DNA from 4 places in the Janthinobacterium sp. GW823-FHT03B06 genome. Region 3 is predicted to be linked to each of the others. Evidence: predicted binding sites of a transcription regulator. Region 3 holds the regulator's gene; each other region holds the start of a gene.

Region 1 (4,528 bases), on a different contig from region 3:
GACGAACATCACGGGGCTGCGCCACTGCGTGCGGGGGTCGAGTTTTTTGAACGCATCGACGATGGCGGGGCCAATCAGTGCGGAATCGAACAAAGTCAGGCTTGTGCGTGACATGGTAGCCTCTTATTTGATGAAAAGTTGCAGGTGTTCGACGATCGGGCCCAGGGCCAGCGCGGGAACGTAATTCAATACACCAACCAGCACGACGACGCCGATCAGCAGGCCGATGAACATGGGGCCGTGCGTGGGCATGGTGCCGGCGTTGGCCGACAGGCGCTGCTTGGCCGCCAGCGAACCGGCCACCGCCAGCACGGGCACGATCACGCCGAAGCGGCCGAACCACATGGCGATCGCCAGCATCACGTTGTAGAACGGCGTGTTGGCGGACAGGCCCGCAAACGCGCTGCCGTTGTTGTTGGCCGCCGACGTGAAGGCGTACAGGATCTCGGAGAAACCGTGCGCGCCCGGATTGGCCACGCCGATCTTGCCCGGTTCGACCATCACGGCGATCGCCGTGCCCGTCAATACGAGGGCTGGCGTAATCAGGATGGCCAGCGACACCATCTTCATTTCATACGCCTGGATTTTCTTGCCCAGGTATTCAGGCGTGCGGCCTATCATCAGGCCGGCGATGAAGACGGCCAGGATGGCGAACATCAGCATGCCGTACAGGCCCGTGCCCACGCCGCCGAAGATCACTTCGCCGAACTGCATCAGCAGCAGCGGCACCATGCCGCCCAGGGGCATGTAGGAGTCGTGCATGGAATTGACGGCACCGCACGACGCGGCCGTCGTCACCGCCGCGAACAGGGTCGAGGAGCTGATGCCGAAGCGCGTTTCCTTGCCTTCCATATTGCCGCCCGATTGCAGGCTGCTGGCCTGCTGGTCCACGCCCAGCGATTGCAACGCCGGATTGGCTTGCTGCTCGGCGCTCATCACGCCGGCCGTCATGACGACAAAGATCAGGGTCATCGCGGCCAGCACGGCCCAGCCCTGGCGCATGTCGCCCACCATGCGGCCGAAGGTGAAGCACAGGCCGGCGGGAATGATGAAGATGGCCAGCATCTGCAGGAAGTTCGACAGCACGGTCGGGTTTTCGTACGGATGCGAGGAGTTGGCATTGAAGAAGCCGCCGCCATTCGTGCCCAGCAGCTTGATCGATTCCTGCGACGCGACGGGGCCCATGGCGATCGTCTGCGTCGCCGCCACTTGCGCTTCCATCACGGGTTTGCCGGCGGCGTCCAGCACGGGCTGGCCGTCGGCCGTCACCTTCGGCGTTTCATACGCCACGTGGTCGAGCAGGGTCACTTCCTTATAGGCGGAAAAATTCTGGATCATGCCTTCGCCCATGAAGACGACGGACAGGGCCAGGGACAGCGGCAGCAGGATGTACAGGGTCGAGCGCACCAGGTCGACCCAGAAATTGCCGATCGATTTGCCCGAGCGCGAGGCGAAGCCGCGCACCAGCGCGAAGATCACGGCGATGCCGGTGGCCGCCGAAAAGAAATTCTGGCAGGCCATGCCCAGCATCTGCGTCAGATAGCTCATGGTCTGTTCGCCGCCGTAGCCCTGCCAGTTGGTGTTGGCGACGAAGCTGACGGTGGTATTGAACGAGGAATCGGGGCTGACGGCGCCCAGGCCTTGGGGATTGAGGGGCAGGAAGCCCTGCAGGCGCTGCAGGCCGTAGACGAAGACGGCGCCCACCGTGTTAAACACGATCAGGGCGATGGCATAGCTTTTCCAGCCCATGGCCTTGTCGGCGGGCAGGCCGGACCAGCGGTACAGCAGGTTTTCCAGCTTTTGCAGCCAGCCCAGGCCGCGCACGGGGCCATCGCCGGCCACCCTGGCCATGTACAGGCCCAGCGGATAGCCGGCGGCCAGCAGCACGGCCAGGAAGGCCACCAACAACAGTATCGATTGCGTCGTCATCACAGTTCCTCCGCCTTCAGCAGCGCCACCAGCAAATACACGAGCAGGCCGGCCGAGACGACGGCGCCCAGCACATAAAACGCGTTCATTTGACGCTCCCTAATTTGTCGCAGGCGACGGCAAAGCCGGCCGCCACGACGAAAAACACGGCAATCAAGCCGAGATACACGAGATCCATTCCCACCCTCATTCAGGTTTGTTTTGATAGTGAGCAGATTAGCCAAAAGGGTCTAAAAAATTCGTAAAGACTGGGAAGGCAGCTGTAAACAAGATGTAAAAAAGGCCGCTTTACCGCATAAAATCCATCACAATTGGCGCAAAACCACGCGCGCGGCGCACTGTTGTTGCCTTGGAGTAGCGCTATTGCTCGCCGGACAAGATAGAATGCGCGAGCGTCCGCACAAGGACGCCAAGCCTGCCGCACTGCCCTCTCCCAGTGACGCTGGACGGGATATACTGTATATTCATACAGTTATCGCCGCCGCTGTCATTGCGCCCGCAGTGCCCTGGCCTGGCGTTCCAACCACTGTCTTTACTTAGCTTGAACACGTATGGCCACTAAAAAACCAGCATCCGACTACAGCGAATCATCCATCCGTGTCCTGAAAGGACTGGAACCCGTCAAGCAGCGCCCGGGGATGTACACCCGCACTGAAAATCCGCTGCACATCATTCAGGAAGTGATCGACAATGCCTCCGACGAGGCGCTGGGCGGTCATTGCACGCATATCGCCGTGACGCAGAACACGGATGGCAGCATCACCGTCGAAGACAATGGCCGCGGCATTCCCGTCGGCCTGCACCCGGAAGAAGGCGTGCCGACGGTGGAAATCGTGTTTACACGGCTGCACGCGGGCGGCAAGTTCGACAAGGGTTCGGGCGGCGCCTACGCGTTCTCGGGCGGCTTGCACGGCGTCGGCGTGTCCGTCACCAATGCGCTGTCGACGCGCCTGGAAATCACCGTCTGGCGCAAGGAAAGCGATGGCAACGGCTTGCACCACATGGTGTTTGCCAACGGCGACGTGATCGAGCCCCTGAGTTCCCGCCCCGCCCCGCGCGACGGCAAAAAATCCGGCACGCGCGTCACGGCCTGGCCCGATGCGAAATACTTTGATTCGCCGAACATCTCGCAAACGGAGCTGCAACGCCTGCTGCGCTCGAAAGCCGTGCTGCTGCCGGGCGTGACCGTCACGCTGACCAACGCGAAGACGGGCGATACGCAGACCTGGCAGTACGCGGAAGGCTTGCGCGGCTACCTGACCGAAACGCTGGCGCAGGTATCGAATGGCGAAACCCTGATTCCCCTGTTCGAAGGCGCGCAATACGCTGGCCCGGACTCGGAAGGCTTTGCCGAAGGCGAAGGCGCGGCCTGGGTCGTGGCGTGGACGGAAGAAGGCGCCATCGTGCGCGAATCGTATGTCAACCTGATTCCCACCTCGAATGGCGGCACGCACGAATCGGGCTTGCGCGACGGCCTGTTCGGCGCCGTGAAAAATTTCGTCGAAATGCACTCGCTGCTGCCCAAAGGTGTGAAACTGCTGCCGGAAGACGTGTTCGCGCGCGCATCGTTCGTGCTGTCGGCCAAGGTGCTGGACCCGCAATTCCAGGGTCAGATCAAGGAACGCCTCAATTCGCGCGACGCCGTGCGCCTCGTCTCGACCTTCACCAAGCCGCCGCTGGAACTGTGGCTGAACCAGCACGTCGATTACGGCAAGAAGCTGGCCGAGCTCGTGATCAAGCAGGCGCAGTCGCGCCAGCGCTCGCTGCAAAAAGTGGAAAAGAAAAAATCCTCGGGCGTGGCCGTCCTTCCCGGCAAGCTGACCGACTGCGAATCGTCGGACATCACGCGCAATGAACTGTTCCTCGTCGAGGGCGACTCGGCGGGCGGTTCGGCCAAGATGGGCCGCGACAAGGAATTCCAGGCGATCCTGCCCCTGCGCGGCAAGGTGTTGAACTCGTGGGAAACGGACCGCGACCGCCTGTTCGCCAATAACGAGATCCACGACATTGCGGTGGCCATCGGCGTCGACCCGCACAGCGTGGGCGACTCGCCCGACCTGTCGGGCCTGCGCTACGGCAAGATCTGCATCCTGTCGGATGCGGACGTGGACGGCTCGCACATCCAGGTGCTGCTGCTGACCCTGTTCTTCAAGCACTTCCCCGTCCTGATCAACAAAGGCCACATCTGCATCGCCCGTCCGCCTTTGTACCGCGTGGACGCGCCGGCGCGCGGCAAGAAGCCGATGCAGAAAATCTATGCGCTCGACGATGGCGAACTGCTGGCCATCGAGGACAAGCTGCGCAAGGAAGGCGTGAAACAGGGCGCCTGGTCGATCTCGCGCTTCAAGGGCCTGGGCGAGATGAACGCCGAGCAGCTGTGGGAAACGACGATGAATCCGGACACGCGCCGTTTGCTGCCCGTCACGCTCGGTGAAATCGACCACATGGCCTCGGCGTCCCGCTTCAATATGTTGATGGGCAAGGGCGAGGCGGCAGGACGCCGCGCCTGGATCGAGGAACACGGCAATGAGGCGGAGGCGGATATCTGATGATCATCGGCATCGACCTGGGCACCACCAACAGCCTGGTCGCCATCTGG
Region 2 (4,528 bases), on a different contig from region 3:
CGCCGGCTCTCTTCGTCCCGTGCGCGCAGCACATATGACGGGTGATACACGGTCACCACCCAGCGCCCGTCGTGTTCGATGGGCGTGCCGATCAGCGGCGTCATGCTGGCCGCGCCATCTTGCAGCACGGATTTCAATGCCGTGCTGCCCAGCGCCACGATCACCTGTGGTTTGCCACGTTCAATCTCTTCTTCCAGCCAGCCATGACAGGCGAGGATTTCGCGCTGCGCAGGCGTCTTGTGCAGGCGGCGCTTGCCGCGCGGTTCCCACTTGAAATGCTTGACGGCATTGGTCAGATAAATGCTGTCGCGCGCCAGGCCCGCTTCCCGCATGGCCTGGTCCAGCAGCGCACCGGCCGGGCCGACGAACGGCAGTCCGGCCAGGTCTTCCTGGTCGCCCGGTTGTTCACCGACGAGCATGATGCGGGCGGTGTGCGGGCCTGTGCCGGGCACCGCTTGCGTGGCGTGCTGCCACAGCGCGCAGCGGCGGCACTGGTCCAGGCTAGTTGCTACCTCGCGCATCGGCTGGGCCCGCTCTGCGCTGATCGGGATCATGGCGGCGCCCTGCCGCTGTCCCACGCTGGCGGTTTGGCCCGTGCGCCGCTCGCCGTTGGCCGCGCCGCTCAGCATGGTGGGCACGATGGCGCCTTCGGGTAAATTTTTCCAGAAGCGCGAGGGAATATGGCTGTGCAGCAAGTCGGCATTCACGCGCGCGGGGTTGAAGATGCTGCGGTAGTACGTCAGCCATAGCGCTTCGCCTGCATCGTCGATGTCTGCCGCGCCACGCAGCAGGGCCGGTCCCGCGTGCAAGGTGGCGCCATCCCACAGCATGCTGGCGCCGGGCGTGGCGATCATCCAGCTGGCCTTTCCCATGCGGCGCGCGAAGTGGCGCGCCACCTGCGGCAGCACTTCGTGCGTGGGCTCGAACCAGGCGACAAAACGGGGCGCGCCGTCACTTTCGGCCCGCTCGCGGAAGCGCACATACGCATGCATGTCGTGCTCCTCGCGGTGCACGGCCTTGACCATGGCGTGCAGGCGCGCGCCGTCCGCGTCGGCCGGGGACACCACGTCGTGCTGGCCCTGCTGCCAGCGCCACAGCACCTGATACAGGAAGGCCCAGCGGTCATGCACGTTGAAACAGGCGGCGCTCTCCAGCAGTTCCACCAGCTGGCGGGGCAGGCGCAGCGGTGGCGCGCCGGTATCCGTGGCCTCTGGCGTGGAGGAAAACAGGTCGCCGTCGCCGGGCTGCGATTGCCAGGCCACGTCGGCAGGCGGCACGCCGCGCGCGATCAGTTCGCGCGCCGCCGCGCGCCACGCGTCGAACGATTGCGCCAGCCGCACGAACGTACTCATGCTGCCTGCAGCTCCGGCCATAAGTTCAATTGCTGCGGTGCGTCTGCCATGGCGCGGCGCAATTGTTCCGAGGCGGTGGTGTCGCGTGCGGGAAAGTAATCGGCCGTGATGATGAACGGGGCAATCTTTTTCATGCTGCAGCGCAGGCGCGACAGGTCGGCATAGCGCACTTGCCGCAAACGGCGCAGGTCGACGATGCGCTGCGCGTTACGCAGGCCGATGCCGGGCACGCGCGCGATCATGTGCTGCGCCGCGCGGTTCAAGTCCAGCGGAAAATGTTCGCGGTGCGCCAGCGCCCACGCCAGTTTCGGATCGATGTCGAGCGCCAGGTTGCCGCCGCTGGCGGGCAGCAGTTCGCTGGCCTGGAAACCATAGCTACGCAGCAAGAAATCGGCCTGGTACAGCCGGTGTTCGCGCAGCATCGGCGGCGGCGCCAGCGGCACGCTTTTCGGGCTGTCGGGGATGGGGCTGAAGGCCGAGTAGTACACGCGCTTGAGTTTATAGCTGCCGTACAGGGTCTCGGCCGTGGCGAGGATCTGCTGGTCGTCGCTGGCGTCGGCGCCAACGATCATCTGCGTGCTTTGCCCGGCCGGCGCGAAGCGCGGCGAGCGCGGTTCTTCCGCCTTTTCATCAAGCTTGCGGCGGATGGCGCCCATGGCCAGCTTGATCGTGTGCACGCTCTTTTCCGGCGCCAGCTTCTGCACGCTGTCCTGGGTCGGCAATTCGATGTTGACGCTGAGCCTGTCGGCATAGCGGCCCGCCTGCGCGACCAGGGCCGGATCGGCGTCGGGGATGGTTTTCAGGTGGATGTAGCCGCGGAACTGGTGTACTTCGCGCAATTCGCGCGCCACCTGCACCAGTTGCTCCATCGTGTAGTCGGCCGACTGGATGATGCCGGAACTGAGGAACAGGCCGTCGATGTAGTTGCGCAGGTAAAAGTCGCTGGTCAGTTTCACCACTTCGGCCACCGTAAAGCGCGCGCGCGGCACGTTCGAGGTACGGCGGTTGACGCAGTACTGGCAATCGTACAGGCAGTAATTGGTCAACAGTATCTTCAGCAGCGAGACGCAGCGCCCGTCCGGCGTGTAGCTGTGGCAAATCCCCATGCCCGAGGTGGCGCCAAAACCGTCCTTGCCGATGGAATCGCGCTTCGGCGCGCCGCTGCTGGCGCAGGAAGCGTCGTACTTGGCCGCGTCGGCCAGGATTTCCAGCTTGTCCGTCAATTCCATGGTGCACCTCGATATACTGTGTTTATATACAGTATATCAGGGAATCGGCCTGGTACCGGCTTGATCTGTGCAATGGCAGAACGCTATATATCGGTGTATATTACGGGCCTGGTTCTCTTCTCATTCAGGATACGCTCATGTGCCTCACCTTGCGCCTCACCTCCCTCGCCCGCCTGCTTGGCGTCACCCTGCTCGCCACTGCCGCTACCTCCGCCCTTGCCGGCGAAGTGGTCGTGTCGGCCGCGGCCAGCCTGACGAACGCGTTCAAGGATGCGGCGCAAAGCTACGAGGCGCAGTATCCGGGCAGCAAGGTGTCCCTGAACTTTGCCGCCTCGGGCGTGCTGCTGCAGCAGATCGTCAAGGGCGCGCCCGTCGACGTGTTTGCCTCTGCCGACCAGGAAACCATGGATGCGGCGCAAAAGCAGGGCCTGGTATTGCCGGCCGACCGCATGGACTTCGTCGGCAACAGCCTGGTGCTGATCGTGCCGCACGATAGCAAGCTGGGCATCAAAGCTTTGGCCGACCTGACGCACAAGGGCGTGACCCGCGTGGCCATCGCCAACCCGGCCAGCGTGCCCGTCGGCCGCTATTCGGAAGGCGCGCTGAAGAAGGCGAAGCTGTGGGAAGCCGTGCAGCCGAAAGCCCTCGGCACGCAGAACGTGCGCCAGTCGCTCGACTATGTGGCGCGCGGCGAAGTCGATGCGGGCTTTGTCTACGCCACCGACGCGGCCATCATGAAAGACAAGGTGAACGTGGTGCTGGACGTGCCGCTCGACGCGCCCGTGCTGTACCCGATCGCCACCATCAAGGGCAGCGGCAATGCCGCCGAAGCGAAGCGCTTCGTCAGCTATTTGCAGACGGCGCCGGCGCAAGCCATCCTGGCCAAGTACGGCTTCAAGAAACCCTAACGCCACCGCGCCCGCATGGATATCGCCTGGACCGCGCTGGCCCTGTCGCTGAAAGTAGCGGCCTGGGCCACGGCGCTCAATTTGCTGTTCGGCATCGGTACGGGCTATCTGCTGGCGCGCACGCGTTTTCCCGGGCGCGAGCTGCTCGACGCCCTGCTGACCCTGCCAATGGTGATGCCGCCCACCGTGCTCGGCTATTACCTGCTGGTGCTGCTGGGCCGGCGCGGCACCTTGGGCATCTGGCTGCAGGACAACTTCGGCATCAACCTGATCTTTACGTGGCAGGGCGCCGTGATCGCTTCCACGGTGGTCGCCTTTCCCCTCGTCTTCAAGCCCGCGCGCGCCGCCTTCGAAGCGGTTGACGGCCAGCTGGAGCAGGCGGCCCGCGTGCTGGGCATTTCGGAGCTGGCGATTTTCTTTCGCGTCACCTTGCCGCTGGCCTGGCGCGGCATCCTGGCCGGCGTGCTGCTGGGCTTCGTGCGCGCGCTCGGCGAATTCGGCGCCACCCTGATGGTGGCCGGCAGCATTCCCGGCAAGACGCAGACCCTGTCGGTGGCCGTGTATGAAGCCGTGCAGGCGGGTCAGGATGAGGTGGCCAATACGCTGGTCGTGATTATCTCGCTAGTTTGCATCGTGGTGCTGCTGTCGGCTGGCCGCCTGGCGCCCGGGCGCGTCGCGCACAAATGAGGCCTATGATGACGCCCATGCAACTCGACCTCGACATTCGCGCTACCTTGCGCTCCGGCAAACGCCGTTTCGACCTGCACGTGCAATGCACCTCCGGCAGCCAGCGCATCGCCATGTATGGCCCGTCCGGCGCCGGCAAGAGCATGACCCTCAAAGCCATTGCCGGACTGTTTACACCGGATGCGGGCCATATCCGCCTGAACGGGCGTACCCTGTTCGACTCGGCCGCCGGCATCAACTTGCCGCCGCAGCAGCGCAATGTCGCCTACCTGTTCCAGGATTACGCGCTGTTCCCGCACCTGACGGTGCGCCAGAACGTGGGCTTCGGCCTGGCGCGCGGCTGGTTCAATCC
Region 3 (4,528 bases):
GCGCGACGAGCTGATCGCCTACGGCCGCACGACGGAAGAAGTGTGCCGCGAAATCACGGCCGACTACCTGGTCTACCAGGATATCGGCGCGCTCAAGCAGGCGATCGCCGACGTCAACCCGGCCCTGACCAACTTCGAGGCCTCGTGCTTCGACGGCGTCTACGTGACGGGCGACGTGTCGCAGGAATACCTGGACCGCCTGGAATATGCGCGCCACCATCCGAAGGCGGCAGCGCCCGAAGATACGCCGCGTTCCCAGCTGAACCTGAACCTGGCAACGACAGAAGCGTAATTATCTTGCCCGGCTAGCGCCGGGCTTTTTTTGCTCCGCGATCATGAACGATAAAAAAAACTACGGCTTTACCACCACCATCCTGCATAACGACCGCCGCAAGGGCATCGAGCATGGTTCGCTGCACAAGCCCGTGCACACTTCCGTCGCGTTTGGTTATGCCGATGCGCGCCAGCTCGCTTCCGTATTCCAGGGCAAGGAACCCGGTTTCCGCTATGGCCGCCAGGGCAACCCCACCGTGTCCGCGCTGGAAGACAAGGTCAACAAGATGGAAGACGGCGTGGCGACCTTGTGCTTCGCCACCGGCATGGGCGCCATCGGCGCCGTGGTGCAGTCGCTGCTGCGCGCGGGCGACCATGTCGTCTCGTCGGCCTTTTTGTTTGGCAACACCAACAGCCTGTGGCAAACGGTGACGGGGCAGGGCATCGCCGTGTCCTTCGTCGACGCCACCGAGGTAGCCAACGTGGCGGCCGCCATCACGCCTGCCACGCGCATCTTGTTCGTGGAAACCATCGCCAATCCGCGCACGCAGATCGCCGACCTGAAAAAAATCGGTGACCTGTGCCGCGAAAAGGGCATCTTGTACATCGTCGACAACACGATGACGACGCCGTATTTGTTCCGCCCGAAAGCCGTGGGCGCGGGCCTCGTGGTCAACGCCTTGACGAAATCCATTGGCGGCCACGGCAATGCGCTGGGCGGCAGCTTGACGGACACGGGCGTGTTCGACTGGACGCAGTATCCGAATATTTTCGAGAACTACAAGAAGGCGGCGCCCGCGCAGTGGGGCATCGCGCAAATCCGCGCCAAGGCCTTGCGCGACTTCGGCGCGTCCCTGGGGCCGGAAGCGGCGCACCATATCGCCGTCGGCGCGGAAACCATGGCCTTGCGCATGGACCGCACTTGCTCGAACGCACTGGCGCTGGCCACCATGTTGCAGGCCGACCCGAGAGTGGCGGCCGTGCATTACCCGGGCTTGGCGTCGCACCCGCAGCACGCGCTGGCGAGCGACCTGTTCCGCAGCTATGGTTCGCTGTTCAGCTTTGAATTGAAGGATGGCATCGATTGCTTCGATTTCCTCAATCGTTTGAATTTGGCCATTCCAGCGAGCAACCTCGGCGACACGCGCACCCTGGTCATTCCCGTCGCCCACACGATCTTCTACGAGATGGGCGCCGAGCGCCGCGCCAGCATGGGCATCGCCGAATCGCTGATCCGCGTCTCCGTCGGTATCGAGGATGAGGTGGATCTGCTCGAGGATTTCCGCCAGGCACTCGATGTATAAGTCGCCGGACAAATGAAAAGGGCCGCAACAGTCATGCTGTTGCGGCCCTTTGTTCGTGCAGTCGTTTAATGCCAGCTGCGCATCAGTCCCACAGCCAGGCCTTCCAGGGCGAATTCATCTTTCGGCAGCAGTTCGATGACGGAAACTTAGGTGTCAGGCATGAGAAGGGGCCGCAACTAAAAACCGGGGTCAGACCCGGCGGGTCTGACCCCGGCAGGCAACTTAATGCCAGCTGCGCATCAAGCCGACTGCCAAGCCTTCCAGGGCAAATTCATCTTCCGGCGACACGGTGATGACCTTGAAGTCTGGGTTTTCCGGCAGCAATTCGATGACGGAACCCGTCTTCTTGTAGCGCTTGACGGTGACTTCATCGCCGATGCGGGCCACGACGATCTGGCCATTCTTGGCGCTGTCGACCTTCTTGACGGCCAGTAAATCGCCATCCATGATGCCGGCGTCGCGCATGGACCAGCCGCGTACCTTCAGCAGGAAGTCGGGCTTGGCCGAGAACAGGGCCGGGTCCACGTTGTAGCTCGCTTCCAGGTTTTCCTGGGCAAGGATGGGCGAACCGGCGGCCACCCTGCCGATCAGGGGCAGCGACATCAGCAGCGCCGCCGGCACTTTCGATGGCGGCGCTTCGGCTGCCGCGCCGATCAGGCGGATGCCGCGCGAGGTGCCGGGCGAAATCTCGATCGCGCCCTTGCGGGCCAGGGCCTGCAAATGCTCCTCGGCCGCATTGGCCGATTTGAAACCCAGTTCATTGGCAATTTCGGCACGGGTGGGAGGAAAGCCCGTGTTTTCAATCGCGTCCTTGATCAGGTTCAGGATTTGTTCTTGTCGTGCTGTCAGCTTGATCATGAGCGGTGGGTGCATACTAAAATGCTGTCTATATGAACAGTCTGTATTTTTGTACAGTATCGCTCACTATGCAAGGGGATTTCCGTGTTTTCGGCGAATTTCGCAAGAAATACTTGTTCCCGGTCGAAAAGCACGGTGGTCCGCGGGCTTTTCGGGCACTGGCGCAAGCAATGATTGAAACGTTTGCAAAAGGCGGTTATAATCTTCGGCTGACCTTCCCACACCCGTCTTGACGCCGGGGTGGGCGATTATCAATCCGACCTGAAGGAGTTTGCATGCGTCATTATGAAATAGTCTTTATCGTCCATCCGGACCAAAGCGAGCAAGTGCCCGCGATGATCGAACGCTACAAAGCCAGCGTAACCACCCGCGGCGGTTCGGTTCACCGCGTGGAAGATTGGGGCCGCCGTCAAATGGCTTACTCGATCCAAAAGCTGCCTAAAGCACACTACATCTGCCTGAACATCGAATGCGACAACGAGACCCTGGTCGAGTTGGAAACAGCATTCAAATTCAATGATGCCGTGTTGCGTCACCTGACCGTTAAAATGAAGAAAGCTGAAACAGCTCCTTCGCCGATGATGAAATCGGTACAACGCGAAGACGCGGCCAAAAGCCACCGCACCGAAGCACCAGCAGCCGCTCCAGCCGCAGCAGCAGCTTAATTCTTGACCAGGATCGTGCGCTGAACCAGCTACAAGTCACCGCCATCATTGCCGAGCGCGAAATATTGCGCTACACCCCGGCAGGACTGCCGATTGTGAATGCAGTATTGCAACACAGTTCGCAGCAGATGGAAGCAGGGATTGCCCGTTTGACCGAGTTTGATGTTGCCGCGCTAGCCGCTGGCGAAATTTCAGGCCGGTTCAGTCAGGCAAGCTTGGGCGGGGTGTATCAGTTCACGGGTTTCCTGGCCAGGAAGAGCCGCAACAGCAAGAGTTTGGTGTTTCACATCATTGATTTTAGTGCAGTCAATTCTGACTAGCGCATTTTAGATACAGGAGCCTGACATGGCATTCGGTAAAAAGTTCGACAAAAATAAGCTCAAGCTTAAAGAAAAACGCAAACAGCAAAACCCTTTGTTCAAACGTAAGAAGTTCTGCCGCTTCACGGCAGCGCACGTTGAGCAAGTCGACTACAAAGACGTCGACACGCTGAAAGACTTCGTCCAGGAAAACGGCAAGATCATGCCAGCACGCCTGACCGGTACCAAAGCGCACTACCAGCGCCAAGTCGACACCGCAATCAAGCGCGCTCGCTTCCTCGCGCTGCTGCCATACACCGATCTGCACCACGCTTAATCGGTCAGATATTCCTGGAGAAGAACTATGCAAATCATTCTGTTAGAAAAAGTTGTAAACGTCGGTAACCTCGGCGAAGTCGTCAAAGTCAAAGACGGTTACGCACGTAACTTCCTGATCCCGCAACGCCTGGCACGTCGTGCTACGGCAACCGCTGTGGCTGAATTCGAAGTCAAGCGCGCCGAACTGGAAAAAGCTGCTGCCGCCAAACTGGCCGCATCGCAAGCCCAGGGCGAAAAACTGAGCGGCCTGACCGTTCAAGTTGCTCAAAAAGCTGGCGTCGATGGCCGTCTGTTCGGTTCCGTCACCAACTTCGACATCGCTGAAGCGCTGACCAAGCAAGGTTTTGCTGTTGAAAAAGCACAAATCCGCATGCCTACCGGCCCGCTGAAGATCGTTGGCGAGCACAACGTTTCGGTTGCTCTGCACACCGACGTGGTCGTGGAAGTTGTTATCGCTGTCGTTCCAGACGCGAACGCGTAATCGTCTGCGGGCCTGGCCCGCAAGCGCTGCCGCACTATGAAAAGCCGGGTTCGCCCGGCTTTTTTGTGGCCTTTTTTTCGCTCATTTTCAGCCCTTTATTTTTGCCGGCACGCCGAAGCGGGTATAATTCGCGCCATGAACGCCCCCTCTGATCCGCAACTGGATTCCCTCCGTATTCCGCCGCATTCGATCGAAGCAGAACAATCCGTTATCGGTGGTCTGCTGCGCGACAATGCCGCCTATGACCGCATCGCCGACTTCATGCATGCGGAGGATTTCTATCGCTATGACCATCGCATCATCTTCGAG
Region 4 (4,528 bases), on a different contig from region 3:
TGAACTACCACTCCAAGCTCGTATGATCTGTGTTGCTGATCCATGAAGCACTGGATAATTTTCTGTATTGGTGGTGGGTGCTGAGAGGCTCGAACTCCCGACCTACGCCTTGTAAGGGCGCCGCTCTACCAACTGAGCTAAGCACCCGCATACCCAGAAAACTATCCCGACGTTTGTCACCACGTCTGGAAGAGGCACTATTATAGGGGGCGCTTTCGCCCTTGTGCAACTATTCTTGAGGGGGAATGGCAGTTTTTTTGCTGAAAAGCGCAAAAATGTTCAGGGGAGCGGGTAATGACGTGTTTTTGGCTTCTGAAATGGGAAAAGCCCTTCGGTTCCAGGAACCAAAGGGCTTTTCTTTTATTGGCGGAGCGGACGGGACTCGAACCCGCGACCCCCGACGTGACAGGCCGGTATTCTAACCAACTGAACTACCACTCCAAGCTCGTATGATCTTTGTTGCTGATCCATGAAGCACTGGACAGTTTTCTGATTTGGTGGGTGCTGAGAGGCTCGAACTCCCGACCTACGCCTTGTAAGGGCGCCGCTCTACCAACTGAGCTAAGCACCCGTTGCTTGTCTCAGAAAACCATCCCGACGTTTGTCACCACGTCTGGAAGAGGCGCTATTATAGGATGGCTAAAATCCTTCTGCAAGCGCTTTTTTCACATTATTGCGTGATGTTCCACTGCGACAGCATCCAGGCCATGTTGAAGGCGTTTTCGGCAATCGCGTTGTAGCGGCCCGACGCGCCGCCGTGGCCGGCGCCCATATTCGTTTTCAGCAGCAATGGATTGCCGTCCGTTTTATACGCGCGCAGCTTGGCCACGTATTTTGCCGGTTCCCAGTACATGACCTGGCTGTCGTTCAGGCCCGTCGTCACCAGCATGGCGGGATAATTCTTGCGCGCGATGTTGTCGTAGGGCGAGTAGCTGAGCATGTAGTCGTAGGCCGCCTTCTGGTTCGGGTCGCCCCATTCCAGGTATTCGCCCGTCGTCAGGGGCAGGCTGGCGTCCATCATGGTGTTCATCACGTCGACGAATGGTACGGCCGCGTGCACGGCGTGGAACAGCTCGGGACGCATGTTGACGACGGCGCCCATCAGCAAGCCGCCGGCGCTGCCGCCCTGGATGATCAGGCGGTTCGGGCTCGTCCATTTTTCGCGCACCAGGTAGTCGGCGCTGTCGATGAAGTCATGGAAGGTGTTTTTCTTCTTCATCAGCATGCCGTCTTCATGCCACGCTTCGCCCATGTCGGTGCCGCCGCGGATATGCGCTTGCGCATAGATGACACCGCGTTCCAGCAGGCTGATGCGGCTGATGGCAAAACTGGCTTCCGTCGAGATGCCATACGAGCCATACGAATACAGCAGCAGCGGCGCGGAACCGTCGAGCTTGACGCCCTTCTTGTAGACGACCCACAGCGGCACTTGCACGCCATCGCGCGCTGTCACCCACAGACGCTGCGTCGTGTAGCGGCTGCCGTCAAAGCCGCCGACGATTTCCTGCTGCTTCAGCACCGTGCGCTGGCCATCCTTCATGCCGACATCGATGATGGTGGGCGGCGTGACGGGCGACTGGTACGACATGCGAAATTGCGTGGCCGAAAACTCGGGTGTGCCGACGGACGTGGCCAGGTAGACGGGGTCGTCGAACTGCACGGTTTTCCAGTTCTTTTGCGCAAAATCAAGGATGCGCGCGCGGTTCAGGGCGCGCGCCTTTTCCATCACCACCAGATAGCCCTGGAAGACGTCGATGGACTGGATCACGGCATCCTTGTTGTGCGGCACGACGGGTTTCCAGTGTTTCGGCTGCGGGGTGCTCAATGGCGCGCTGACGACGCGGAAATTCTTCGCATCCTTGTTGGTCAGGATGTACAGCTGGCCGTCGCGGTGTTCGACGACGTAGCGGTGGCCTTTTTCGCGTTTCAGTACGCTCTGGAAACTGCCTTGCGGCTGGCTCGTTGGCAACAGCAGCACTTCGCTCGTATCCGTGCTGCGCGCCGTGAGCACAAAGTAGCGCTGGTCGCGCGTGCGGCTCACGCCGATGGCGAATTGCTCTACCGGCTCGTGATAGACCTGCTGCGGCATGCCGCCCAAGGCCAGGCGGAACAAGCGGTCAGCGCGCTTGGTGGTGGCTTCTTCCTGCGTCAGCATCAGGGTGGCGTTGTCGGCCGCCCAGGCCAGGGATGTGACGCGCGGCATGCTGTCGCCCAGCAACTTGCCTGTCTTCAAATCCTTGACATGCAGCGCGTACTGGCGGAAACCCGTCGTGTCGGTGGTGTAGGCCAGCAATTGTTCGTTCGGGCTGATGGCAAACGCGCGCACGGCAAAAAATTTGTGGCCTTCGGCCAGTTGATTCTGATCCAGCAAGATTTCTTCAAGCGCCTGCGCATCGTAGGCGCCGCTGGTGCCGACGGGGCGGCGGCAGTGAATCGGATACTGCTTGCCCGCTTCCGTGCGCGTGTAATAGTAGAAATTGCCCTGGCGCGCAGGCACGGACAGGTCCACTTCCTGCATGCGTCCCTTGATTTCCGCAGTCAGCTTGTCGGCCAGCGGCTGGATCGGGGCCGTGACGGCCGCCGTATAGGCGTTTTCCGCATTCAGGTAGTCGATCACGGCAGGATTGGTCTTCTTTTGCAGCCAGCGGTAGTCGTCCGTAACCACGGTGCCGTGGCGCGTTTCCTGCCAGGCCGTCTTGGTGGCGATGGGGGCGGTGGCGTCGGCGGCCAGCGCGGATGCCGCCAGCGTGGACAGCAGGATGGATGAGCAGACGGCCAGGCGGCGCAAAGCTTGATGTGCTGTAGACAAGGCAACTCCTTTTATAGTCGTGTCAGGATTGTAATCTTGCTATTGAGAAAAGCAACTGCGGAGCGCGTGCGTTTCAACTTGCATCCATGGGCATTTCCAGCGATACTGTATATAACTACAGTATCCCGCCGCGAGGTGTCCTTGACCACATCTGCCCCTACATTGCCTGAACCGCGCCGCTGGATAGCCCATCTGGACATGGATGCCTTTTTCGCCTCCGTGGAACTGTTGAAATATCCGGAATTGCGCGGCGAAGCCGTCGTCATCGGCGGCGGGCGCTTGCAGCAACCGGTGCTGCAGGAAGACGGCACGCGGAAATTCGCGCGCATGCGCGACTACGTGGGGCGCGGCGTCGTCACCACGTCGACCTATGCGGCGCGCAAGTTTGGCGTGTTTTCCGCCATGGGCATCATGAAGGCGGCGAAACTGGCGCCCGACAGCATCCTGCTGCCGGCCGATTTCGAGGCTTACCGCGAGTATTCGGCCCGCTTCAAGCAGGCAGTGGCCCAGCTGTGCCCCATCATCCAGAACGTGGGCATCGATGAAATCTATGTCGACCTGACCGAATACGGCGAGCAGGCACCGGCCATGGCGGCGCGACTGAAGGCGGCCGTGTTCGAGGCGACGGGCCTGTCGTGCTCGATCGGCCTGGCGCCGAACAAATTGTTGGCAAAAATCTGTTCCGATCTGGAAAAGCCCGACGGCCTGACCATTTTGTCGCCCGAGGATGTGGAAACGCGGGTCTGGCCCTTGCCGGCGAAAAAGATCAACGGCATCGGCCCGAAAGCCACGGCCAAGCTGGAAGCGCTGGGCATTATTACCATCGGCGAGCTGGCGCGGGCCGACATGGCCATGCTGCGCACGCAGTTCGGCGACCTGTACACGGGCTGGCTGCGCCAGGCGGCGCTGGGCATCGACGAGCGGCCCGTGCAGACGAGCCGGGAAACCAAGTCCGTCAGCCGCGAAACGACGTTCGAGCGCGACTTGCAGGTGGTGCGCGACCGCGCCACGCTGTCGGAAAAGCTGGAAAGCCTGTGCACGCGCGTGGCGGGCGACCTCGACAAGCAGTCGCTGGCGGGGCGCACGGTGGGCATCAAGCTGCGCTTCGAGGATTTCAGCACGGTCACGCGCGACATCACCCTGCCCAGTGCCACGGCGGACGCCGCCGCCATCCTGCGCGCCAGCCGCGACTGCTTGCGGCGCGTGCCATTTGACAAGAAAATCCGCCTGCTGGGCGTGCGCATCTCGACCTTGTCCGATCCGGCCGTCGTGACGCGGCAGGCGCCAGCCCAGGCGGAGCTGTTTCCCGCCCTGTAGCGGCATTCCCCATACATCAACAACCCGCGCCAGTCCGCGTTTTTGACGGCATTCCCGTGTCGAAAGTGTAGAATGGCGTTCCCCTGGCACTACTGAAACAAACGGAAGACAAAAACTATGTGGTTCAAGAATCTTCAGATTTACCGCCTGCCCGCACCGTGGGCTTACACGCCAGAACAACTGGAAGAGGCCTTGTCCTCGAACAAATTTACGCCGGCGACCAGCATGGATCTGATGCGCCAGGGCTGGGATACGCCACGCCCGAACGGCGGCCTGGTCCACGTGGTCAACAAGCAGATGCTGATCTTGCTGGGCACGGAAAAGAAACTGCTGCCGGCCACCGTCATCAACCAGGTGGCCAAGGCCCGTGCCGCCGAGATGGAAGAAGCGCAAGGCTTTGCG

The links. Region 3 encodes LexA, which represses DNA repair genes until DNA is damaged. Its sites were predicted from a motif close to ACTGTATNNNNATACAGT; they were not measured.
Region 1: a site for LexA is predicted at 2,385-2,402, ahead of AC1RBA_RS21310 (DNA topoisomerase IV subunit B). Genes of this name have one in related genera too.
Region 2: a site for LexA is predicted at 2,597-2,614, ahead of AC1RBA_RS14300 (putative DNA modification/repair radical SAM protein). Genes of this name have one in related genera too.
Region 4: a site for LexA is predicted at 2,914-2,931, ahead of dinB (DNA polymerase IV). Genes of this name have one in related genera too.

What each region holds. Positions count from the first base shown of each region.
Region 1 covers NZ_JBXAJE010000007.1:37,125-41,652, reverse strand. The annotation lists gene kdpB (potassium-transporting ATPase subunit KdpB) at 1-114, opposite strand, end outside; gene kdpA (potassium-transporting ATPase subunit KdpA) at 124-1,929, opposite strand; gene kdpF (K(+)-transporting ATPase subunit F) at 1,929-2,018, opposite strand; gene AC1RBA_RS21310 (DNA topoisomerase IV subunit B) at 2,481-4,478, shown strand; gene AC1RBA_RS21305 (molecular chaperone HscC) at 4,478-4,528, shown strand, end outside.
Region 2 covers NZ_JBXAJE010000003.1:716,208-720,735, forward strand. The annotation lists gene AC1RBA_RS14295 (UdgX family uracil-DNA binding protein) at 1-1,352, opposite strand, end outside; gene AC1RBA_RS14300 (putative DNA modification/repair radical SAM protein) at 1,349-2,581, opposite strand; gene modA (molybdate ABC transporter substrate-binding protein) at 2,719-3,489, shown strand; gene modB (molybdate ABC transporter permease subunit) at 3,505-4,176, shown strand; gene AC1RBA_RS14315 (sulfate/molybdate ABC transporter ATP-binding protein) at 4,185-4,528, shown strand, end outside.
Region 3 covers NZ_JBXAJE010000002.1:596,753-601,280, reverse strand. The annotation lists gene purF (amidophosphoribosyltransferase) at 1-292, shown strand, start outside; gene AC1RBA_RS08660 (cystathionine gamma-synthase family protein) at 336-1,577, shown strand; partial or broken gene AC1RBA_RS08655 (transcriptional repressor LexA) at 1,643-1,720, opposite strand; gene lexA (transcriptional repressor LexA) at 1,800-2,435, opposite strand; gene rpsF (30S ribosomal protein S6) at 2,711-3,100, shown strand; gene priB (primosomal replication protein N) at 3,121-3,420, shown strand; gene rpsR (30S ribosomal protein S18) at 3,446-3,736, shown strand; gene rplI (50S ribosomal protein L9) at 3,764-4,219, shown strand; gene AC1RBA_RS08625 (replicative DNA helicase) at 4,355-4,528, shown strand, end outside.
Region 4 covers NZ_JBXAJE010000008.1:128,073-132,600, forward strand. The annotation lists tRNA gene AC1RBA_RS23405 (tRNA-Asp) at 1-14, opposite strand, end outside; tRNA gene AC1RBA_RS23410 (tRNA-Val) at 72-147, opposite strand; tRNA gene AC1RBA_RS23415 (tRNA-Asp) at 365-441, opposite strand; tRNA gene AC1RBA_RS23420 (tRNA-Val) at 496-571, opposite strand; gene AC1RBA_RS23425 (S9 family peptidase) at 671-2,809, opposite strand; gene dinB (DNA polymerase IV) at 2,972-4,126, shown strand; gene AC1RBA_RS23435 (recombination-associated protein RdgC) at 4,244-4,528, shown strand, end outside.